Linked DNA regions of Hymenobacter swuensis DY53. The protein of the gene in region 1 interacts with the protein of each later gene in a pairwise test. Links are inferred from orthologs where the notes say so. Each region holds a gene or a part of one and is shown in the gene's direction. Other genes may lie near its edges.

Region 1 (10,461 bases):
ACGGCGGCGGCTCCGTCGTTGAGGGTGGAGGCATTGGCGGCCGTCACGGTACCTTCCTTGCCGAAGGCGGGCTTGAGGCCGGCAAACTTGGCAAAATCAGCCTTGGTGTACTCCTCGTCGTCGCTGATAACGGTTTCTTTGCCGCGCACTGTAATGGTTACGGGCACAATTTCGTCCTTCTTCTTACCGGCCTGGGCAGCGGCGGCACTCCGCTCATAGCTCTGCTGGGCAAAGGCATCCTGCTCCTCGCGGGTGATGCCGTAGTGGGTGGCGGTGCGGTCGGCGGCTACGCCCATAGCAAAGTCGTGGTACGGGTCCCAGAGGCCGTCCTTCATCAAGCCGTCAATCATCTGGCCGTGGCCGTATTTAGCCCCAAAGCGGGCTTTATCCAGGTAGTACGGCACGTTCGACATGCTTTCCATACCCCCGGCCAGCACCACGTCGGCCTGCCCCAGCATGATGGCCTGCGCCCCGAACATAATGGCTTTCGAGCCCGAAGCGCACACTTTATTGACGGTAGTGCATTCCACGGTATCGGGCAAGCCGGCTTTCTTGGCCGCTTGGCGGGCTGGAGCCTGGCCCAGGTTGGCCGAAATAACGTTGCCCATAATCACCTGCTCTACCTCCTTGGCATCGACCCCGGCTTTCTCCAGGGCTCCTTTCAGCGCAATAGCGCCCAGCTCAATGGCCGACAACGATGACAGGCTCCCGCCAAACGACCCGATGGGCGTGCGCACGGCGGCCACAATAACTACTTCTTTGATTTGCATGATGAGGTGGGGTGGGAATGGTTAATCAAGGGCTTAAAGGTAGTAAGGTTTGGTGATGAGGTGCACAGCCGCGGCTGTCATCCAGAGAGAACATCAGGCAAAAGCAGAACGCCAAAATGATAGACCGTCATTCCGAGCATGTGGCGCATCAAGCTAGTATGCGGAGCCGCGGCCGAGGAATCTCGGGTGTTGACGTTGTGGTAGTAACCGTCATTCCGACGACAGGAGTAATCCCGTGTGCTGATGTTTAAATAGCTTGGCAACCTCAGCACGCGAGATTCCTCGGCTGCGCTTGGAATGACGTTCTGTTCCTTATCAACTTACTAATACCAGAATCACCAAGCTGGCTTTCCCTTCTCCTGCGGCTTGGTGGCTTTACGCGGTAGCTGCTGCAGGTATTGCTGCTCGGCGGTGTGCAGAGCCTCCAGCAGCTGGCGGGCCTGGCCGCTGCTCAGGTTCATCTGCTGGAGCCGGGCGCGCTGGGTCTGAAGGTTGATTTCCGCCGCCGAAGCGGCCTCGGTACCCCCGCGCCGACTGGTACCGCCCGGGGCTTCCGGGCCGGTTTCCTCGTCGCTGATACCCCGTACGTTGCCGGGCTGGCTGCCCCGGGCTACGGTGCGCTGCTCCCCGGAACCGGGTTGAAAGCCGGAGTTGGCGGAACTGCCGGGTTGCGCAGACGGCCGGTTAGGGTCACGCGAGCCATTGGCATCGGGCCGGGGCTGCAGGACGTTACGCGGGTTGCGGGGAAGCGTAGGATCAGTGAGCTGTCCCCGTTGATCTGCGCCGGCTTTGGGCTGAGACTGAGCAGTAGGTTCCGGCTGCTTGGCTTCCGGGCTGCCATCGGTACCAGGTGGCGGCAGCTGAGGCTGGGCAGTTTTGCGAGCCAAATAGTCACGTAACTGCTCGTAATTGAACCGGGCTTCCGCATTGGCAGCATTAGCCAGCAAGGCCTGGCGCAACAGGCTTATCGCCTGTGCATAATCACCCTTGGTGGCGGCCAGCGTGCCCAGCTGCTGTAATGCAACGCTGCGCATAGCCGGGTTTTTGCTAATAGTCAGCTTATTGTAATATTCTCGCGCTTCGCTTGGCCGCCCGGCGCGGGCGGTGGCATGCGCCAGATTCAGCCACACCGCTTCATCCCGGGTTTCCAGCGTTACGGCAGCTTCCTTATAAGCTAAGGCAGCGGCGGTATAGTCCCGGCGGGCATACGCCGCCGCCCCACGCTCCACCGCCGCATTCCGGTCATGGATGCGGGTTAGGCCTCCCCAGGCACTCAGCAGCACTATTCCGCCTAGCAGCACACTTCTCACGGCCGAATTACTTTCACGGTTATCAGGATGTCCAACATAATCAGAACCAGTGCTACTATCAGCGGGTACCGGTAGCGGTTATCTGCCACTGAAACCGTTCTGACCTGTTGCGTCTGGCCTTCTACGCGGTTTAGTGCATTCAGCAGGAAAGGAAACTCGTCGCGCTGGTCAGTCAGTTCAAAGTACTGCCCGCCGGTCTGCTCAGCCAGCTGCCGGAGTGGAGCCGATACCAGTCGGGTAATGGCCTCGCGGCCTTTCGCGTCGCGCAGGTAACCCCGGCCGCCGGTCTGCGGAATCCGGCTGCCTTCAGTGGTTCCCACCCCCACCGTAAATACCCGCGCCCCCGAGCGGGCCAGAATGCGCACAGTTGGCTCCAGATTCTCCCCGAAATCCTCCCCGTCCGTTATAAGGACCACCGCCGTCGCACGGGGCGGCGTGACGCTACTGGCGGAATCCGGCGGTATGGCTTCTAGTCGGGTCAGCAGCAGCTCCAATGGGGGCACCAGGTTGGTGCTGCCCGGCGGTACCAGGGTTGTTTGCAGCGTGCTGATGAAGAGTTGCAGGGCCGCCTGGTCATAGGTGAGGGGGCACTGCACATATGCTTCGCCCGAAAATACGATGAGCCCTAACCGGTCGGCGGGGAAGCGGCTAGTAAGGGTGGCCAACTCGGCTTTTACCTTTTGCAGGCGGGAGGGCACTACATCGGGGGCATCCATGGAGCGCGACAGGTCCACCAGCAGCCATACGTCTTTGCCGGACGTTCGTACCGGATTCTGGGTCACGCCATAGGCCGGCCCCAATAATGCCACCGCCAGCAGCCCGAAATACAGGAGCCGCAACCCCAGCTTCCAGCCCAGCCGCCAGCCGCGCTGCCCCAGCGGTGCTGCCAGCCGGCGCGTCCGAAACAGGTAGCCGAGGTACAATAGAAAAAAAAATATGGCCGCCAGCCCTTCGGGCCAGCCTGGCCGGTAAGCCCAGTTCAGCACGATGGTAACCCCTTCATGTTCAAAATGCAACCAGTGTAAAAGGTAGGTAAAAGCGGCGGCGGTGGTCCCAGGTCAATGCCCCGAAAAGGCCGTTTAGAGTGGCAAGATGGAAGATATTTTTTTCGAAAAGGGTTTGTATGTCCATTCTGCTCGTATATTTGCACACCTTTCAACCGGAAAGGAGTTCCACACGGAGAGGTGGGTGAGTGGCTGAAACCAGTAGTTTGCTAAACTGCCGTAGCTCTAAAGGTTACCGGGGGTTCGAATCCCCCCCTCTCCGCATATTTTTAGATTAAAAATTGAGAATTAAAAATTAAACAGTGCGTCACAGCAATGTTGACCACCGGCTAATTTTTAATTCTTAATTTTTAATTGCCCATTCGGGGTGTAGCGTAGCCCGGTATCGCGCCTGCTTTGGGAGCAGGAGGCCGCAGGTTCGAATCCTGCCACCCCGACGTTTAAGCAAAAGCCGTTTACCCACCTCGGGTGGACGGCTTTTGTGTTAGTTGACCCCGTAGCTCAGCTGGATAGAGCAGCTGCCTTCTAAGCAGCCGGTCATGTGTTCGAATCACATCGGGGCCACGCTGATAATAAGCCACTTAGCTTGATTGCTGGGTGGCTTTTTTGTTACTGGTTGAAACCTTGGTCGTAGTTTGAATAGACTACCAGGGTAGTTGTAGTTTTTGACACAAGAGTTCGGTTGCTAAGGCAGTCGGGCTTTTTTTGTAAACTAGAGAGCAACTTGACGAGTAGTAGTGCAGGCGTGTAATCCCGTTCTTCCATTTCCTTCTCCCTCTTTACCCGATGAAAAAAACTGTACTCCTTCTGGCCGGTGGGCTATTGCTGGCTACTGCCGCTCAGGCTCAATGGGTGCAACAGCCCTTCTCCTTTGCCCAGGATTTGCTGCCGCTGTATACCGATGCAGTAGATGCCAATACTGCCTGGGCGCTATCCAGCGGGCTATTCACCCAGGATGCCGCTAACCAAGTCGCCCGCACGTTCAACGGGGGGCAAAACTGGACAGTGCTAACGGTTTCAGGAGTAAACACCGCTACGGAAACCGTGCAGAGTTTGTCGGCAGTAAGTGCAACCACGGCGTGGGTAGTCACTCTGAACGATACCGGGGGGCGTATTCTCAAAACGTCGGATGGCGGCTCAACCTGGGTGCGGCAAGGCACCAATGCGTTTTCAGCCGATAGTTACCCTAATACCATATACTTCTTCAATGCCAACGAAGGCATGGTGATGGGCGACCCGGACGGAACCAATGGCGGCGGTCCGGAAATCTACTATACTGCCAACGGAGGTACTACCTGGACCCGGTCCCTTAACGTACCTGTTGGTACTCCCGACGAGTATGGTACCTTTTTCCCGCCGGCAGCGGTAGGTAATTCTATCTGGTTTCCGAATGACGAAGGGGATATCTTCCATTCTACGGACAAGGGCGTAACCTGGACCGTAGCGCGGGGCGTGGCTTCTGAGCCCATCGAAAACATTGCCTTCCGGGATGAGCAGAATGGCTTGGCTGTTATTGCCGATGCCAACGCTACCAACCACGAGCTTTACCGCACTGCCGATGGCGGTATCACGTGGCGGCGCACCACCTATACTGGCCCACTGCGGGGTTGGGGACTTGATAACGTGCCTGGGACCGGCAATTACCTGTCCGTAGGAATTAATCTGGGCAATGGCGACTCCGGCTCCTCGTACAGCCGCGACAACGGCCAGACCTGGACCAGCATCGAAAACAATATCAACCACCTGTTTGTGGATGCGGCCGGCCCAACGGCAGTATGGAGTGGTGCCGTGAATGCCAGTACCGGGGCCGGAGCGGGCGTAAATAAACTTACCAGCACCGTGCTGCCTACCCGCGCCGCTACAGTGGTGCTGGGGGCCAGTGTGACCCCCAATCCCAGTACTGATGGTTTCTTCCGGGTACAGTGGCCCACGGCTACGCATACCGGAACTATTGTGCTTACCGTTGCTGATGCGCTGGGCCGGCAGCTACAGCAGCGCACCCTGGAGGCCAGCCGGGCTACGGAAGCTACGCTGGATCTGAGTCAGCAGAAGGCGGGAGTATATCACATAAAGCTGGAGTCGTTGGCGGGGGTAAGCCGCCTGCGGGCCCAGGTATTGTAAGATACTAATGTAGCCCATGCAAGGCCGTTGTTCCGGGTGCGGAGCAACGGCTTTTTTGAGTCCGTGCAGAAGCCCCGAATCGGCCCTGTGACTGGTAAAAACCGGATTTTTTCGGTATCTTTGTCGATACCTAATTCAGGTTGAATTAACTGCCTCACATGAGTGAAACACAAGAGATAATCGGAACCTCGGACTACTCCGCGGATAGTATTCAGGTGCTCGAAGGGCTCGAAGCGGTGCGCAAGCGGCCCTCCATGTACATCGGCGACACCGGCGCGAAAGGGTTGCACCACTTGGTGTGGGAGGTAGTCGATAACTCCATTGATGAAGCCCTGGCCGGCCAGTGCGACCGGATTGAAGTAACTATCCACCCTGGCAACGCCGTATCGGTGCAGGATAACGGCCGCGGTATTCCCGTCGGCATCAACCAGAAGTTCGGCAAATCGGCCCTGGAAATTGCCCTGACCGTGCTCCACGCCGGCGGCAAATTCGATAAGAACAGCTACAAAACCTCCGGCGGCCTGCATGGCGTGGGCGTCAGCTGCGTAAATGCGCTCAGCACCCACACTCACGTTACGGTAAAGCGCGACGGCCACATCTACGAGCAGGAGTACGTGATTGGCGTGCCCCAGTACGATGTGCGCAAGGTGGGCGACACCACGGAGCGCGGCACGCTGGTGCGGTTCCAGCCCGACGCTACTATCTTCGACGAAACGCTCATCTACTCCTACGAGCGCATTGCCACGCGTCTGCGGGAGCTGTCGTACCTAAACCGGGGCATCCGCATCGTCCTCACCGACCTGCGTACGCCCGAAGACGGCGGTGAGCCTCAGCAGAGCGAGTTCTACTCCCAGGGTGGGGTGGCCGAATACGTGCAGTACCTCGATAGCAGCCGCACGGTGCTGATGCACAAGCCGGTGTACGTGGCCACGGAGCGCGGTATTCCGGTGGAAGTAGCCTTCCAGTACAACGACTCGTTCCAGGAGCACATCTACTCCTACGTCAACAACATTAACACCCACGAGGGCGGTACGCACGTCTCGGGCTTCCGGGCGGCCATCACGCGCGTGCTGAAAGCCTACGCCGAGAAATCGGGCGAAGTGGCCAAAGCCAAGGTGGAAATCCAGGGCGACGACTTCCGCGAGGGCCTCACGGCCGTTATTTCGGTGAAAGTGGCCGAGCCCAAGTTTGAGGGTCAGACCAAAGGCAAGCTGGGCAACTCCGAGGTAAACGGCGCGGTGAACACCGTAGTGGGCGAAATTCTGAACCAGTACCTGGAGGAAAACCCCAAGGAAGCCCGCGTTATCATCGACAAGGTGATTCTGGCCGCCAAAGCCCGTATTGCTGCCAAGAAGGCCCGCGAGATGGTGCAGCGCAAAACCGTGCTGGGCTCCAACTCCCTGCCTGGCAAGCTGGCCGACTGCTCCGAATCGGACCCCGAAATCTGCGAAATCTACCTGGTAGAAGGTGACTCGGCCGGTGGCACTGCCAAGCAGGGCCGTAACCGGGCCTTCCAGGCCATTCTGCCGCTGCGGGGTAAAATCCTGAACGTGGAGAAGGCCCAGGAGCACCGTATTCTGGAAAACGAGGAAATCCGGAACATGATTACGGCGCTGGGTGTCACCTTTGGGATGCCCGCCGACGCGGAAACGGGGGCGGAAGCCGATGCCCGGGCCCTCAACATTGCCAAGCTGCGCTACCATAAGGTCATCATCATGACCGACGCCGACATCGACGGCTCGCACATCCGCACGCTAATTCTGACCTTCTTCTTCCGCTACATGCGGGAGCTGGTGGATCGGGGCTACATCTACATTGCCCTGCCGCCGCTCTACCTCGTAAAACGGGGTAAGGAGGAGAGGTATTGCTGGACCGAGGAGGAACGCTCCCAAGCCCAGGAAGACCTCGGCCGGGGTAAGCCCGAAACGGTGAACGTGCAGCGCTACAAGGGCTTGGGTGAGATGAACGCCGAGCAGCTCTGGAGCACCACTATGCAGCCAACGACCCGCTCCCTGAAACAGGTTACCGTTGATTCGGCTGCCGAGGCTGACCACCTGTTCTCCATGCTGATGGGCGACGAAGTAGCGCCACGCCGCGACTTTATCGAGAAAAACGCCAAGTACGCCAAGCTGGACGTCTAAGGCTCAGGGATTCATCGGATTTTGTAGACGATTTGCCAGACTAAAAACGCCGCCCTGTTCAGGGCGGCGTTTTTAGTTTGAACCAGGGTAGAGACGCGTATTTACGTCTCGTCGTTGTTGACCTTGAACGACTGCCACGGAACGGCGCAAACCTCGCCCCGCAATGCGTCAGCTTATGTCGTTTTCCCCAGCTTCAGCGTTTTCTTTTCGGGTTGGGTTCTGCCTGAACCGTTGCAAGCCGTTAACTTGCCTGCCGACTGCTACCGGCGGCCCCCATTCCTCGTAAGTGGGATTTCCTGCGCTACTCCTATGAAACTCTTCAAATCCGCCGACCTCATTCGGAAAAGCAAATACATCAGCCGCGACCTGAGCTGGCTGCGGTTCAACTACCGCGTGCTCGACCAAGCCCGGGATGCCAGCCGCTCGCTGTTCGACCGGCTCCGGTTCATGGCCATTACCAGCAGCAACCTCGATGAATTCTTTATGATTCGGGTGGGCTCGCTCTATAATTACCTCGACTATGGCAAGGAGCGCATCGACTATTCGGGGCTGCGCGAAATGCCTTTCCGGCGCAAGCTGCTCGATTTTGCACACCGCTTTGTGAATGACCAGTCGTTGACCTACCTCAACGATTTGAAGCCGCTATTTGAGAAGAATGGCTTCAACGTTCTAAAAATGAGCGAGCTGACGGAGCTGGAGCTGAAAAAGGCCGATGGATACTTCAAAAACACCATCTTCCCGCTGCTCACGCCGATGGTGTATGACTCCTACCACGGCTTCCCGCTGATGATGAATCAGATGCTCATCTTTGGGGTGGTTACGCGGGCTGGGGGCGGGCTGGACGCTGAGGCGGAGCGGGGCCAGGAGCGCCTCACGTTCGTGCAGATTCCGCAGAACCTATCGCGCTTCTTTGAGCTCACCCGCAAGGATAAGGTGATGTTCGTGCCCATTGAGGAAATCGTGCGCGTAAACCTGCCCAAGCTGTTCCGCAACGTGGAAATCGTGTCGGCGGATATGTTCCGCATCACCCGCAACGGCGACTTCACGCTGGAAGAGTCGGATGATATCGACGTGGATTTCATCAAGGAAATCCAACTTGGGCTGAAAACCCGCAAGAAGGGACGCGTAGTGCGCTTGGAAGTGGAGCCTAACGCTTCCGCCCTGCTGATGCAGGTGTTGAAGGACCGGTGGAATATTGACAATGGCAACGTGTTCGTTATCAATTCGATAATCGACTTAAAAGGCCTGCTTCAAATTCTCAAGCACCCCAACTTCCGGGGCAAGGGGGCCAAGCAGCCGGCCCCAGTGGCCCCGCTGAGTCTGCCTGAAGGAGCCGACGACAACCTCTTTGAGTACCTAAAGCACCACGACGTGCTGCTGCATCACCCGTACAATAACATCGACCCGATGGTACGGCTGCTGGAACAGGCTGCCGAGGACCCGCACGTGCTGGGAATCAAGCAAACAATTTACCGTCTGGCCGAGGATTCGCGCGTGACGGCGGCGCTCCTGAAGGCGGCCGAAAATGGCAAGCACGTATCGGTGCTGTTTGAGGTGAAGGCGCGCTTCGATGAGGAGCGCAACATCCGGGAAGGGGCCAAGCTGGAAAAAGCCGGCTGCTTCGTCATCTATGGGGTGAGCAAGTACAAGACGCACACCAAGATGATGATGATCATCCGCAAGGAAGGCGAAAAGGTGACGCGCTACGTGCACATCGGCTCGGGCAACTACAACGAGCAGACCTCGCGCATCTACACCGACGTGAGTATGCTCACTACCAACGACGTGTACGGCCACGACGTGTCGGAATTCTTCAACGTGATTACCGGCCACTCGCAGCCCGACGACTACGAGTACCTGATTACGGCCCCCAAGGACATGCGTCAGCAGCTGATTTCCCTGATCCGGGAAGAGGTGCGCAATGCCAAGAAGGGCCTGCCCAGTGGCATCGTCATGAAGATGAATTCCTTGGAAGACAAGGAGATGATTGACGAGTTCTACAAGGCCAGCAAGGCCGGCGTGCCCATCCGCTTCATTGTGCGGGGCATCTGCTGCCTGCGGCCGGGCCGGGTGGGGCTGAGCGAGAACATCGAGGTGCGCAGCATTGTGGGCGACTATCTGGAGCACTCCCGGTTATTCTACTTCCACCAGGCCGGCAACCCCAAAATGTACGCCGGCTCCGCCGACCTGATGGTGCGCAGCTTCGATAGGCGCATTGAGGCCCTGTTCCTGATTGTGAATCCGCAGCTCAAGCGCGAGGCCATCAACATCCTTTACTTCAACCTGCGCGACAACCAGAATACCTACGTCATGCGTGAGGATGGTGCCTACGTGCACCGCCATCCGGCCCCCGAGGAGCCGGTTTTCAACGTGCATAAGGAGTTCTACCGCAAAAACTTCACGCTGGTGGGCGAAACGGCCTTATATGATGAGTGGCTGTCCTGTGCCGCCATCCGCGAAGGGGCTTCCACCGACGTCATTGAGGCCGCGCCCTCTGTACCCGTCGACGATGAGCCTAATGCCCAAGAGCCGGAACCCGACCTGGAAAGTACGGCCATCGAAGCGGCTGAGCATAACCCCGAAACCGAAGCGGATCTGGCGTAAACTTAAGTAACGCAATAAGCGAAAAGCCAACGCTCTGAGCAGAACGTTGGCTTTTCTGTGTTTTTTTCTTTTCTATTCCACTTCCGTAGGCCGGCTTTGCACGGCAGGTTTGGGGCAGCCGGGCTTGTGGTCGTCGGCGGCCCGGAATTCATCGAAGTGGTCCTGGAACAGGGCCTGGAGCATACCGTCTTTCAGGCCTACGTCGGGTACGAGCATCTGGTGCACGTTGGCCCATTCCATGGCCGAGAGGTAGATGTGGCCGGCCGGCACGATGACGTCGGCACGGTCGGGGTTGAGCAGGGCTACGTTTACACGCTCCTCCATCGTCATGCTGGTAAGCTGGTCGAGGGTAGTGGCAATACGCTTGCGGGTAATAGCTTTTTCGGCGGCCTTGTCGGGGGCCGTCTGGGCCATGCTATAGAGCTTGTTGATGTTGCCGCCGGTCCCAATGGCGCGGGAAACGTGGTAGCGGCGGGCATTTTCGCTCACCCATTCCTCCATGCGCTGCCAG
Region 2 (10,733 bases), 460 kb from region 1 along the record:
CGGGCTGCCCGCCGGTGGCTGGAAAGCCAGCATGTAGCGGAGCCAGTTATCCAGCGGGTAGAGGCCGTCATTCGCGAAATCAGCTTTAAGGGCCTGGGAGTGGCCACGCCCATGAGTACGGTGGAAGGGGAATTGGTGCAGGATGCCGACCGGCTCGATGCCATTGGGGCCATTGGGGTAGCCCGAGCCTTTGCGTACGGCGGCCACAAGGGCCGCCCCCTGCACGACCCCACGGTGCCGCCCGTGGTGCATGAGTCGTTTGAAAGCTACAAGCGGAATGTAGCGCCCACTATCAACCACTTCTACGAGAAGCTGCTGCACCTGCGCGAGCGGCTTAATACACCCGCCGCCCGCCGCGTGGCCGAGGAGCGCCACGCCTTTATGGAACAGTTTCTGACGCAGTTCCTGCGCGAGTGGGACAGCCAGGATGTGGCCCAATCCTAATTCCTATCTTTACCCCATGCGTTTTTCTCCCTCTTTTGCCCGCTGGCTGGCCCCTTTGGTTGTGTTGCTGCTGGCCGCTTCGTGCCGTACCTGTCCGATGGAAGCCTGCCACACCCGTAAGGTGCATCTGCACAACGGTACCAAGTATCGTGGGCAGCCCTGGTTCAAGAAGCAGAACCCGGCCATCGGGGAAAAAATCAAGGTGCATAAGCAGGAAAAGGGGAAGCATTCCAACGACCGTAGCAAGACCCTTAAATAGGCCCTGAATCGGGCTTTGAGCTAGGTAAAACGGGTTTTTCTGCCTATCTTGCAGGCTTAACGAAGTTCACTCTCACGGGCTGTGAAGCTCCTCTTTCAGGGGCTTTCCGGCCGACTACATTCTCCCTATGGCGGAAGGCGAAAAGATCATTCCGATAAACATTGAAGACGAGATGCGTGGGGCCTACATCGACTATTCGATGTCGGTTATCATCTCCCGGGCACTGCCCGATGTGCGTGACGGCCTTAAGCCCGTACACCGCCGCGTGCTCTATGGCATGTCGGACCTGGGCGTTTCCTACAACAAGTCCTATAAGAAGAGCGCCCGTATCGTGGGGGAAGTGCTCGGTAAGTACCATCCCCACGGTGACTCCTCGGTATATGACACCATGGTGCGCATGGCCCAGGAGTGGAGTCTGCGCTATCCGCTGGTGGATGGTCAGGGAAACTTCGGCAGCATCGACGGTGACTCGCCGGCCGCTATGCGCTACACCGAGGCCCGCCTCAAGCGCCTCTCCGACGAGCTGCTGGGCGACTTGGACAAGGATACGGTAGATTTCCAGCCCAACTTCGATGACTCCCTGGAGGAGCCGTCGGTGCTGCCGGCTAAGTTCCCGAACCTGCTGGTAAACGGTACCACCGGTATTGCCGTGGGTATGGCCACCAATATGGCCCCGCATAACCTCACGGAGGTGGTAGACGGCATCATTGCCTACCTGGCCAACTCCGATATCACCATTGCCGAGCTGATGGAGCACGTAACGGCTCCCGACTTTCCCACGGGCGGTATCATCTACGGCTACGAGGGCGTGAAGCAGGCCTTTGAGACGGGCCGGGGCCGGGTAGTGATGCGGGCCAAGGCGCACTTTGAAGTCTTGCCATCGGGCAAGGAGCAGATTATCGTGACCGAAATTCCCTATATGGTGAACAAGGCTTCGATGATTGAAAAGACGGCCGCGTTGATCAACGAGAAGAAAATTGAGGGTATTGCCGACCTGCGCGACGAATCGGACCGCGACGGGATGCGTATTGTGTACGACCTGAAGCGGGACGCAATGCCCACGGTGGTACTTAATAACCTGTATAAGTACACCCAGCTGCAAAGCTCGTTCGGCGTCAACAACGTGGCCCTGGTAAAAGGCCGCCCGATGACGCTTAACCTCAAGGACCTGATTCACCATTTCGTAGATCACCGGGCCGATGTAGTCGTGCGCCGGACCCGCTACGAGCTGGCCGAAGCCCAGAAGCGCGCCCACATCCTGGAAGGTCTGCTTATTGCGCTGGACCACCTCGACGAGGTAATTAAGCTGATCCGGGGCTCCCGCGACGGGGACGTGGCGCGGGCTCAGCTCATTGAGCGGTTCTCGCTGAGCGAAGTGCAGGCCCGGGCCATTCTGGATATGCGCCTGCAGCGCCTCACCGGCCTGGAGCGTGACAAGCTCATGCAGGAGTTCAACGACCTGATGGCTCTCATTGACCACCTGAAGGCCGTGCTGGCCTCGGACGAGATGCAGCGGGATATCATCCGCCAGGAGCTTATCGACATTAAGGACCGTTACGGCGACGCCCGTCGTACCAGCATCGAGTACGCCGGTGGCGACTTCTCGATGGAGGATATGATTGCCGATGAAAGCATGGTGATTACCATCTCGCGCGAAGGCTACATCAAGCGCACGGCGCTGGATGAGTACCGGGCGCAGGGTCGGGGAGGAGTAGGGGCCCGTGGGGCGGCTTCCAAGCAGGATGACTTTACGGAGCACCTGTTTGTGGCCACTACCCACGAGTACCTACTGTTCTTCACCGAAGCTGGCCGCGTATTCTGGCTGAAAGTGTACGAAGTGCCCGAGGGTGGCAAGAACACCAAGGGCCGGCCCATTCAGAACCTGATTGAGATTCCCCGCGAAGATTCGGTGCGTTCCGTATTGAACGTGCGCGGTCTGCGCGACCCGGATTACCTCGACAATACCTTCCTGATGTTCTGCACCGAGCAGGGCACCGTGAAGAAAACCCCGCTGGAGGCCTATTCGCGCCCCCGTACTGCCGGTATCAACGCCATTACCATCAACGAAGGCGACCGGCTGCTCGACGTGCAGCTGCTCAACGGCAACTCGGAAGTCGTGCTGGCGTTGCGCTCTGGCCGGGCCGTGCGTTTCCCCGACGAGAAAGTACGCTCCATGGGCCGCACTGCTGCCGGGGTACGTGGTATCACGCTCTCGGAAGAAATGGCCGATGACCGGGTAGTAGGCATGGTATGTCTCGATAAGGATAGCCAGGATGAACTGCTGGTAGTTTCGGAAAACGGCTACGGCAAGCGTAGTCCGCTGGAGGAATACCGCATCACCAACCGTGGTGGCAAAGGCGTGCGCGCCATGAAGCTAACCGATAAAACCGGCCAGCTGGTGACCATCAAAACGGTAAACGACACCGATGATCTGATGATCATCAACAAATCGGGCATTACCATCCGTTTGCGCATGAGTGAGCTACGCAGCATCGGGCGGGCCACCCAGGGCGTACGGCTGCTGAAAATCAGTTCCGGCGACGAAATTTCCTCCGTTGCCAAGGTGGCAGCCGAGGAAAAGGAAATCGAACTGGAAACCGATGGGACCGAGGCTGTAACGCTGAACGGCAGTCCGGACGAGGAAGGGCCAGTCAGCCTCCCGGATACGGACCTCACGGACCTGACCGATCCTGAATCCATCAGCGCTAATTAACTTGCAACGGCAGAACTCCCTTGGGCGTTCTGCCGTTTGCGTTGCAATTCCTTTCCTTTACCTGTAAATTCTTCAGCAAAACTCCCATGAAGAAGATCATCTTGACCCTGGTAGCTGCCGCCGCGCTACACACCGTGTCGGCCCAGAACTCGGCCGTTACCAACGCCATTCTGTTTCAGAAGCAAGGCACCCTTGATAAGGCCCGCGCTGAAATTGACAAGGCCATCACCAATGAGAAAACCCAGGGTAAAGCCAAAACCTGGTATACCCGTGGCGAAGTCTACGAAGGTATCGTAGCCAGTCCGATTTATGGTAAGACGATGCCCGCTACGGAAGCCACCAAAACGGCTTTTGAGTCGTATTCCAAAGCCGTCAGCCTGGAAGGTAAAGACAGTGAGTACGGCAAAATGGCTACTGCCAAACTCGATGGCCTATATGGTCTGGCGCTGAATTCCGGGGTAGAAAGCTACAACGGCAAGGATTTCGCCAAGGCCATCGACTCGTATCGGATGGCCCAGCAGATTCGTCCGCAGGATACGACGGCGTATTTGTATGCTGCTTACGCGGCTGAAGCAAACCAGGACTTTGGCGGGGCGAAGGAAATGTATGGCAAGCTCCAGGGAATTGGTTACAAGACGCCCCAGATGTACGGCCGTATGTTGCAGATTGCCCGGCAGGAGAAAGACGATGCTGCCGCCCGCAAAGTTGTGCAGGACGCGCTGGTTGCTTTTCCAACTAACAAAGGCTTCATGCTGGAAGACCTGAACATGGAACTGAGCGCCGGTCGTGGCAAGGAAGCTATTGGCAAAATTGAAAAAGCCATTGCCGCTGACCCCACCAACTCCAACCTGTACGCGGTGCTAGGTTCCGTATACGACCAGGATAAGCAGCCCGCCAAGGCATTGGAAGCGTATAAGAAAGCGGTAGAAGTGGATCCTGCCAACTTTGATGCAAACTTCAACCTGGGTGTATACAACTATAACAAAGCGGCTGACCTGTATACCAAAGCCAGCAAAATGAGCTTAGCTGAGTACCAGAAGTCAGGCAAGAAGTTTGAAGCTGATGGCAAGAAGTATTTCCAGGAGTCACTACCATACTTTGAAAAAGCTCTGCAGACGCAGCCAGATGATCGGGCTGTTATTTCTTCCCTGCAGAAAGCGTACCTGCGGGTAGGCCGCACAGCCGACTCGGAGCGGATGGCTGCTAAGTTGGATGCACAGAAGAAATAGAAGAAGTATTTCCCCGGCCTTAATAGCGGGGGAGGATAAAAATATAGTCCGGCATGTTGCCGGACTATATTTTTAAAATATTACTTAACATAATATAAATTATAAGACAAAAAGATATAATCGTTTTACGGTAGCTGTGGTGCATTCATGTTGTGATATAAGATAGTAGTGTGAAGTTAGCGGGGTCTTCTGCCGGTTGTTTTCCTTGGTGATAAGAAGTCAGGGCTTATGTGGTAGTACCCGTCTACTGCAGAGCCCCGCTGTCTTGAGGTTTCTTGGCTTCTGCCGAATGTGTGTGATAATACATGACCCGCTGGAATGCTGAGTTGCACCTGCTTTTATAAAGTCTATAAATGCTTACCGGTGAGTTTAGCCCGTCGGGCTTAGTTTTGCGCCATGCTGGGCCACGAACAGACTGAACGCGAATTCGGCAAGCCGGGCACAGCGGGTGGCGGTTCATCAATGGGGTTATCTGGCGGACAAATCCTACGACACCAATGTTGTGGCGGAAGCTATGGTGCGAGCAGTTGCCTTACCACACTCTAATAACCAGTATCTGCTGAGCTGGCAGTTTCACAGAGTTGCTCCTCGCTGATTGGGTAATTGGCGAAATTGAATGGATGTGGCTTTGTCTCTTTGTTGCGGTGATATCCTATTGGGTAAGTCTGCTTCCCTCCTGCTTTATTGTGCTTGTTACGTTTCGATTTCGCATGAGAGTTTACAGAGTTATTCATTTACGTTGAGTATGAGCCTTTTTAAGGCAGTGTTAATCTCGTGTGTGGCCACGTCGTATTACTGAGGCTTCACCAGTGGTATCTACCCTGATAAGGTCATAAAAGCGAACAGAATGCCCACACAGCTCAAAAGAACAGCAGCTTCCCCCCGGGGCCGCCTTATGTTAGAAGGTAATAGTAATTAGATAGAGTAGTAAGAGTTATAAGTTGTGTTATTAAATAAAAGTAATAAAAAGTACAAAAAGTATTAAATGGTTAAACTTTTATATACTTTGTACTACTTAATTATACTATGTACTGTTTATATTTACCTCCTATATTTCTACTTTTACTTTCTTCCTTTCATCCTCTTAGCTATTTACCGATATGCCAAAGACCATAGACTACCCGCGTACCTCTTATCTAGGCGCCTGGGAAGTTGCTGAAGTAGTTGATGACACTGGTGGAAAGTGTGCCATCGAAACAACTGCCCGTAAGCTGAATCGGAAAGTTAGTGGCTCCTTTAAAGCCATTATTGGTTCAGCCGTCAAATTCGGCTTGCTAACCAGCAAACGAGAGCTACTCACGACTACAAACCTGTTCCGTCGAATCAAGCACGCGTATGACAAACAGGAAGAACGAGTATATCATCGTGAAGCCTTCCTGCATCCTCCCCTGTTTAACCAGATCTGCCGTAAGTTTCGCAACCGGGAATTGCCGGTACACATGTTTGATGTGATGCTGATCCGGGAGTTCGGCGTAGAGGAAATAAACGCCCAGAGTGTTTCGAAAGCATTCATCGATGGTGCCCGTATGGCCGGAATTCTGGATGAGAACAACGTAATGGCCGACGTTGACGCTCTGGCCGCCCAGCAAGCTCCCCGTAAGGAACTCGCCAGCTCCGAGATGCCCATGAACCTGTTCCGCCCTGCCGGTACGTCAGCAGCCACTACCACAGGTACTGGCGCACCAGCAGGGACTTCTCCTGCTCTGTCTATACGCCCTACGCAATCTACCCACGGAGCCGTAGCTACCAGTATATCCTCTCCGGCCTCCTATGTACCTTCCGTGGCGGCCCCAGCGCGTACGCATGATGCCGTATCGAACCTGTTTGGCTTGGACACGGATGACCTAGAGGACGATTTTCCTCTCCCGGAGGAAGAAGCTGGTATGTATAGAGGACCAGAAGCTGTCTTTGTACCGTCTATTAGCCAACCTGATCCTCTTCCCTCAGCTACACAACCTTCCGTACCACCGGTACCGACTGCTAACCTGCCTGAACCCATAAGTACACCTACTGCTATTCAGAGCACTGCCACAACCGAAACCGGTCTGAGCTATACAGTACGCATTCAGGGGCCTGGCCTGGATACGCACTTGACAGTTCAGGACATTGACGACCTGGATATCGTGGAGGCTTTCCTTAAACAGATTCGGCGTCGTTTATCTGTCTGAGTAAAACAACAAAAAGGGGAGCGGCTTTGAGCCGCTCCCCTTTTTGTTGTTTTCATGTAATTGCAACTATGCATTTGGTTCGACTCAAAGGTTTGTTTCTAATTTATGTTAACCTAACTTCTGCACAGAGTTCCTTATATCAACGTTTTATCAAAAAGGTCTGCTACAACTATATAGGATCTATCCGGGAAACAAGCCAGCGGCCTGACTCCCGGCCCCGACCCAGATAAAAGCTATCCACCACCTGCGCGTGCACAAACCGGGACCAGCCGGTTGGGAGTCGGGAACCGACCAGAGAACCGGAAAGCACAACCACCGGCTGCTGAAGCTGTGCCAGCGAATCGAGCGTGGGATGCCAGACCGGTACGGCCCGGCCGGCCCCCCACACCTGCTTGACGTGCAACGTATCCAGACTACGCCAGCTTGCTACCCCCGCTACTGCCGGCAACCGACGCATATCCTGCACATGCGACAACCCCCGCGTATCGCGCCGTCCCTCCCACACCGGATACACCGGCATCAGCAGCGCCAACAGACTTCCCATCACGGTAAGCGTGCCGGCCATTACCACAACGGGCCGGGCCAGACGGACGCCCTGCCAGCTAATCCAGATGGCCAGCCCTCCAAACAGCACTACAGCCGCTGTAAACTGGGTCGAGCCAACGCCAAAACCCGGTAGGCCCAGCACGGCCATGGCAACCGGCAGAGCCACGCATACCAACGCCAGCAACGCCCCCCACCCACGTACCAACGCCAGATCCGGCCGCCGCCACTCAAACCGGGGGGTACTTTCCCAGTACCGCAGCAGGCCGGTTACCAACAGGGCCAGCGGCGGCATCAGGGGCAGCATATACCGCTCTTTCTTCTCCGGCACCAGACTCAGCAGTATCAGGCCAGCGACCAGCCAGGTCAGGGCCACCACGTAAGGAATATACTGCTCGGCCCGGCGCTGCGCGTAGGGCTTTACCAAAGCCGCCAATGCAACCAGTGCCCACAGACCGGTAAAAGCAAAGAACGACCAGTAATACCACACCGGCTGCACGTGCCGGTTACCCCAGGAGGCCGTTTCGATACGCGCGACGCGCAGGGCAGTGGGGGCTACTTCCAACCAGATGTAAACTGGCCAGCTACCGCCTACCACCAAAGCTACCACGGCCGCTACCGCCGTACTCCACCCCTGCCGAGCCACCAGTTGGCGGTGCTGCGGCTGCCGCACCAGATAGGCCAGCAGAAACGGTAGCAATAGACCATATAAGGGAACCGGGCCCTTGCTAAGGATGGATAGCCCAATCAGCAGGCCGGCTCCAAACAGACTCACCCACCCGTGCCGGGGGCGTTGCCAGCCCCGCACCAGCAACCACAGTCCGCCCACCATAAGGCTGTTGGCAAAAATATCCCACTGCCCTTCCCGCCCCGTGGTAACCACCAAAAGGCTACTGGCCAGCACCAGGGCGGATAGCCAGGCCGTGCGGCCGGGGTTGACCGCCTCACCGGGGGCAGTGCGCGTCAGCTCCCGCACCAGGCCCCAGAAGAAGAGCACCAGCAGCGTAGCCGCCAACGCCGCCGGCCAGCGCAGCAGACCCAGGTCTTCAGTGGGGCCAGTCAGCTGCTGCACTGCCGCTACGGCCCATGTAGGTAGTGGCGGCTTGGCCAGCCGAAGCTCCCCATTCATAGTGGGAATCAGCCAGGAGCCGCCCGCTACCATTTCGCGGGCCGCCACAAAGTTGCGCGACTCCATCAGGCTTACGGCCGGCGCGCTGCCGTGCAGAAAAAAGCTCACCCCACATACCCCCAAAATCGTCAGAAGCCGCCCCCAACGGGAACGGCTCACTTGCTGTACATCCATGAAAAAGCTACTTGTGACAACTGCGTAGAAATATACCAGGCTTGATGTGGCCCAGGTCTGAAAACGTCAGTATACGCGTTTAATCATCCTGTCGTCGCAACGCGGCCTGCAACCGCCGCACATTATCGACTTCATACGCATCCGTGCCGGCCGCTACGACCCGGCTGACGGCTTTGGCTGAACGCCCACCGAATACGACCACCTCCTTACCCAGCGCGTGCACCTGTGCAGCTCGTTCAGGCGTCAGATCATTTTTGTGCAGCACGGCCATCTGCACAGTGGGCAGGCTACGGAGCGTGGCCACGCCCGCCACGAAATCAGCGCCCATTTCCAGACCCAACGGTACGGACGGCAGTATCTGGCGCAGATACACCAGGGTACTGGCCCGGTTAGTCAGAATCAGGACCCGCCCGGGCGGCACCCGGTACTGCAGCAGCAAGTCGCGCAGCCGGCGCGCCAGGGCCTGGCTACGGGCCGGGTCGTTGCCGTTGCAGTCATCATCCTCGTGCAGATCCAGGTGCAGATAAGGGAATCCCGACTGCTTAGCGAAGGTCTTCAGCAAGGTTTCAAACGTCAGCAGCTTTTCGTGCTGAAACCAGTCATACGGCCAGCCCCCCCGGTAGTGCAGCGTGGTGAGCGTGGCGGCCGGGGTCTGACTCACGCAGCCCGTGCCATCGGTCATGGAGCTGAGAGAATTATCGTGGTAGAGCACCGGAATGCTGTCCTGACTCAGGCGAATATCCACTTCTACCCCATCGGCCCCGTGGCGCAGCGCCCGGTTGATGCTGCGGAGGCTGCTGGGTGGCAACGGGTTAAACAACGGATGAAAGAACCCGGAACCGGCATGCCCGATAACCAAAGGCCGCCGCTGGGCCTGCTCTGCGGGCGGGGCATCGGCCGGATGAGCAGAAACGGCCGGGGCCGCCTGCCAGCTCAGCCCACTCACGGCCAGCACCACGGGCCAGGTAAGCAGGGGCGTAACACTTGTCATAGTCAACAAAAGAGACAGAAGTAGGGCGGCGGCAAAACACCCGTTGCAGCCGCTACGTACGGCTTATACGCAGAATAACCGGGGTCGGGTAATTCCGGTTACATTTGCGCCCCGGGCTTTCAGGGCCTGTTCTCTCCTCCTTCCCCTGCCTCTTTTACGCATGGCTTCCATTCTGGTAACGGGCTGCGCGGGCTTCATTGGCTCGCATCTGGCCGAGCGCCTGCTCCGCGACGGGCACCGCGTGGTTGGGCTCGATAATTTCGACCCGTTTTATGACCGCTCCCGCAAGCAGCAAAACCTGGCCGGCTGCCTGGCTCATGCCCGCTTTAGCTTCCACGAAGCCGACCTGCGCCACGGCCTCGACGCGCTGGTAGACGCCCTGCCCGCCGACCCGATTGACGTGGTGGTGCACCTGGCCGCCAAGGCTGGCGTGGGGCCCTCGGTGCAGCAGCCCGTGGCCTACCTGGAAAACAACGTCCTCGGGACCACCCACCTGCTGGAATGGATGCGGCAGCGCGATATTCAAAAGCTGTTTTTTGCCTCCTCCTCGTCGGTGTACGGCAATACCCGTGAGCAGCCCTTCCGGGAGGATATGAACTTGCTATCGACCTGCATTTCGCCCTACGCCGCCTCCAAGCTCAGCGGAGAGCAGCTCACTTACACCTACCATCACCTGCACGGCCTGGATGTGCTCAATGCCCGGTTCTTTACCGTGTACGGCCCCCGCCAGCGTCCCGACCTGGCCATCCATAAGTTCGTGCGGCTGCTACAGACCGGACAGCCCATTCCGGTTTTCGGCGACGGCACCACGGCCCGTGACTACACCTTCGTGCTGGACACTGTGGACGGCATTGCCCGGGGCGTGGACTATCTGCTCGGGCACACGGGCGTATACGACACCCTCAACCTGGGCAACAACCGCCCCGTGCCCCTGCTGGAGCTGATCCGGGCCGTGGGCGAAGCCGTGGGCGTGGAGCCGCAGCTGGAGTTCCGACCCATGCAGGCCGGCGACGTGGACATCACCTACGCCGATATCAGCAAGGCCCAGCGCCTGCTGGGCTACGCCCCCCAGACTACTCTGAC

What was found.
Region 2: the proteins of gyrB (region 1) and gyrA interact in binary tests that used the Escherichia coli proteins (3 or more experiments, as listed by UniProt). The link is inferred for Hymenobacter swuensis DY53 from one-to-one orthologs.

Annotation. Positions count from the first base shown.
Region 1 is NZ_CP007145.1:2,948,303-2,958,763, reverse strand. Bases 4,980-7,854 are described here. They hold gyrB (DNA topoisomerase (ATP-hydrolyzing) subunit B), read left to right. Parts: upstream 4,980-5,363; coding sequence 5,364-7,346; downstream 7,347-7,854. Other genes in these bases: ppk1 (polyphosphate kinase 1), read left to right, coding at 7,656-7,854; HSW_RS14100 (T9SS type A sorting domain-containing protein), read left to right, coding at 4,980-5,205. Outside these bases: HSW_RS14130 (acetyl-CoA C-acyltransferase), read right to left, coding at 1-770; HSW_RS22910 (tetratricopeptide repeat protein), read right to left, coding at 1,106-2,071; HSW_RS14120 (VWA domain-containing protein), read right to left, coding at 2,077-3,096; more of HSW_RS14100, read left to right, coding at 3,871-4,979; more of ppk1, read left to right, coding at 7,855-9,950; HSW_RS14085 (Ppx/GppA phosphatase family protein), read right to left, coding at 10,023-10,461. UniProt on the Escherichia coli protein: DNA gyrase negatively supercoils closed circular double-stranded DNA in an ATP-dependent manner to maintain chromosomes in an underwound state.
Region 2 is NZ_CP007145.1:2,487,940-2,498,672, reverse strand. Bases 477-3,623 are described here. They hold gyrA (DNA gyrase subunit A), read left to right. Parts: upstream 477-830; coding sequence 831-3,416; downstream 3,417-3,623. Other genes in these bases: HSW_RS12010 (tetratricopeptide repeat protein), read left to right, coding at 3,503-3,623; HSW_RS12020 (hypothetical protein), read left to right, coding at 477-703. Outside these bases: HSW_RS12025 (HD domain-containing protein), read left to right, coding at 1-444; more of HSW_RS12020, read left to right, coding at 461-476; more of HSW_RS12010, read left to right, coding at 3,624-4,645; HSW_RS12005 (hypothetical protein), read left to right, coding at 5,746-6,813; HSW_RS12000 (ArnT family glycosyltransferase), read right to left, coding at 6,983-8,659; HSW_RS11995 (glycerophosphodiester phosphodiesterase), read right to left, coding at 8,739-9,650; HSW_RS11990 (GDP-mannose 4,6-dehydratase), read left to right, coding at 9,811-10,733. UniProt on the Escherichia coli protein: A type II topoisomerase that negatively supercoils closed circular double-stranded (ds) DNA in an ATP-dependent manner to maintain chromosomes in an underwound state.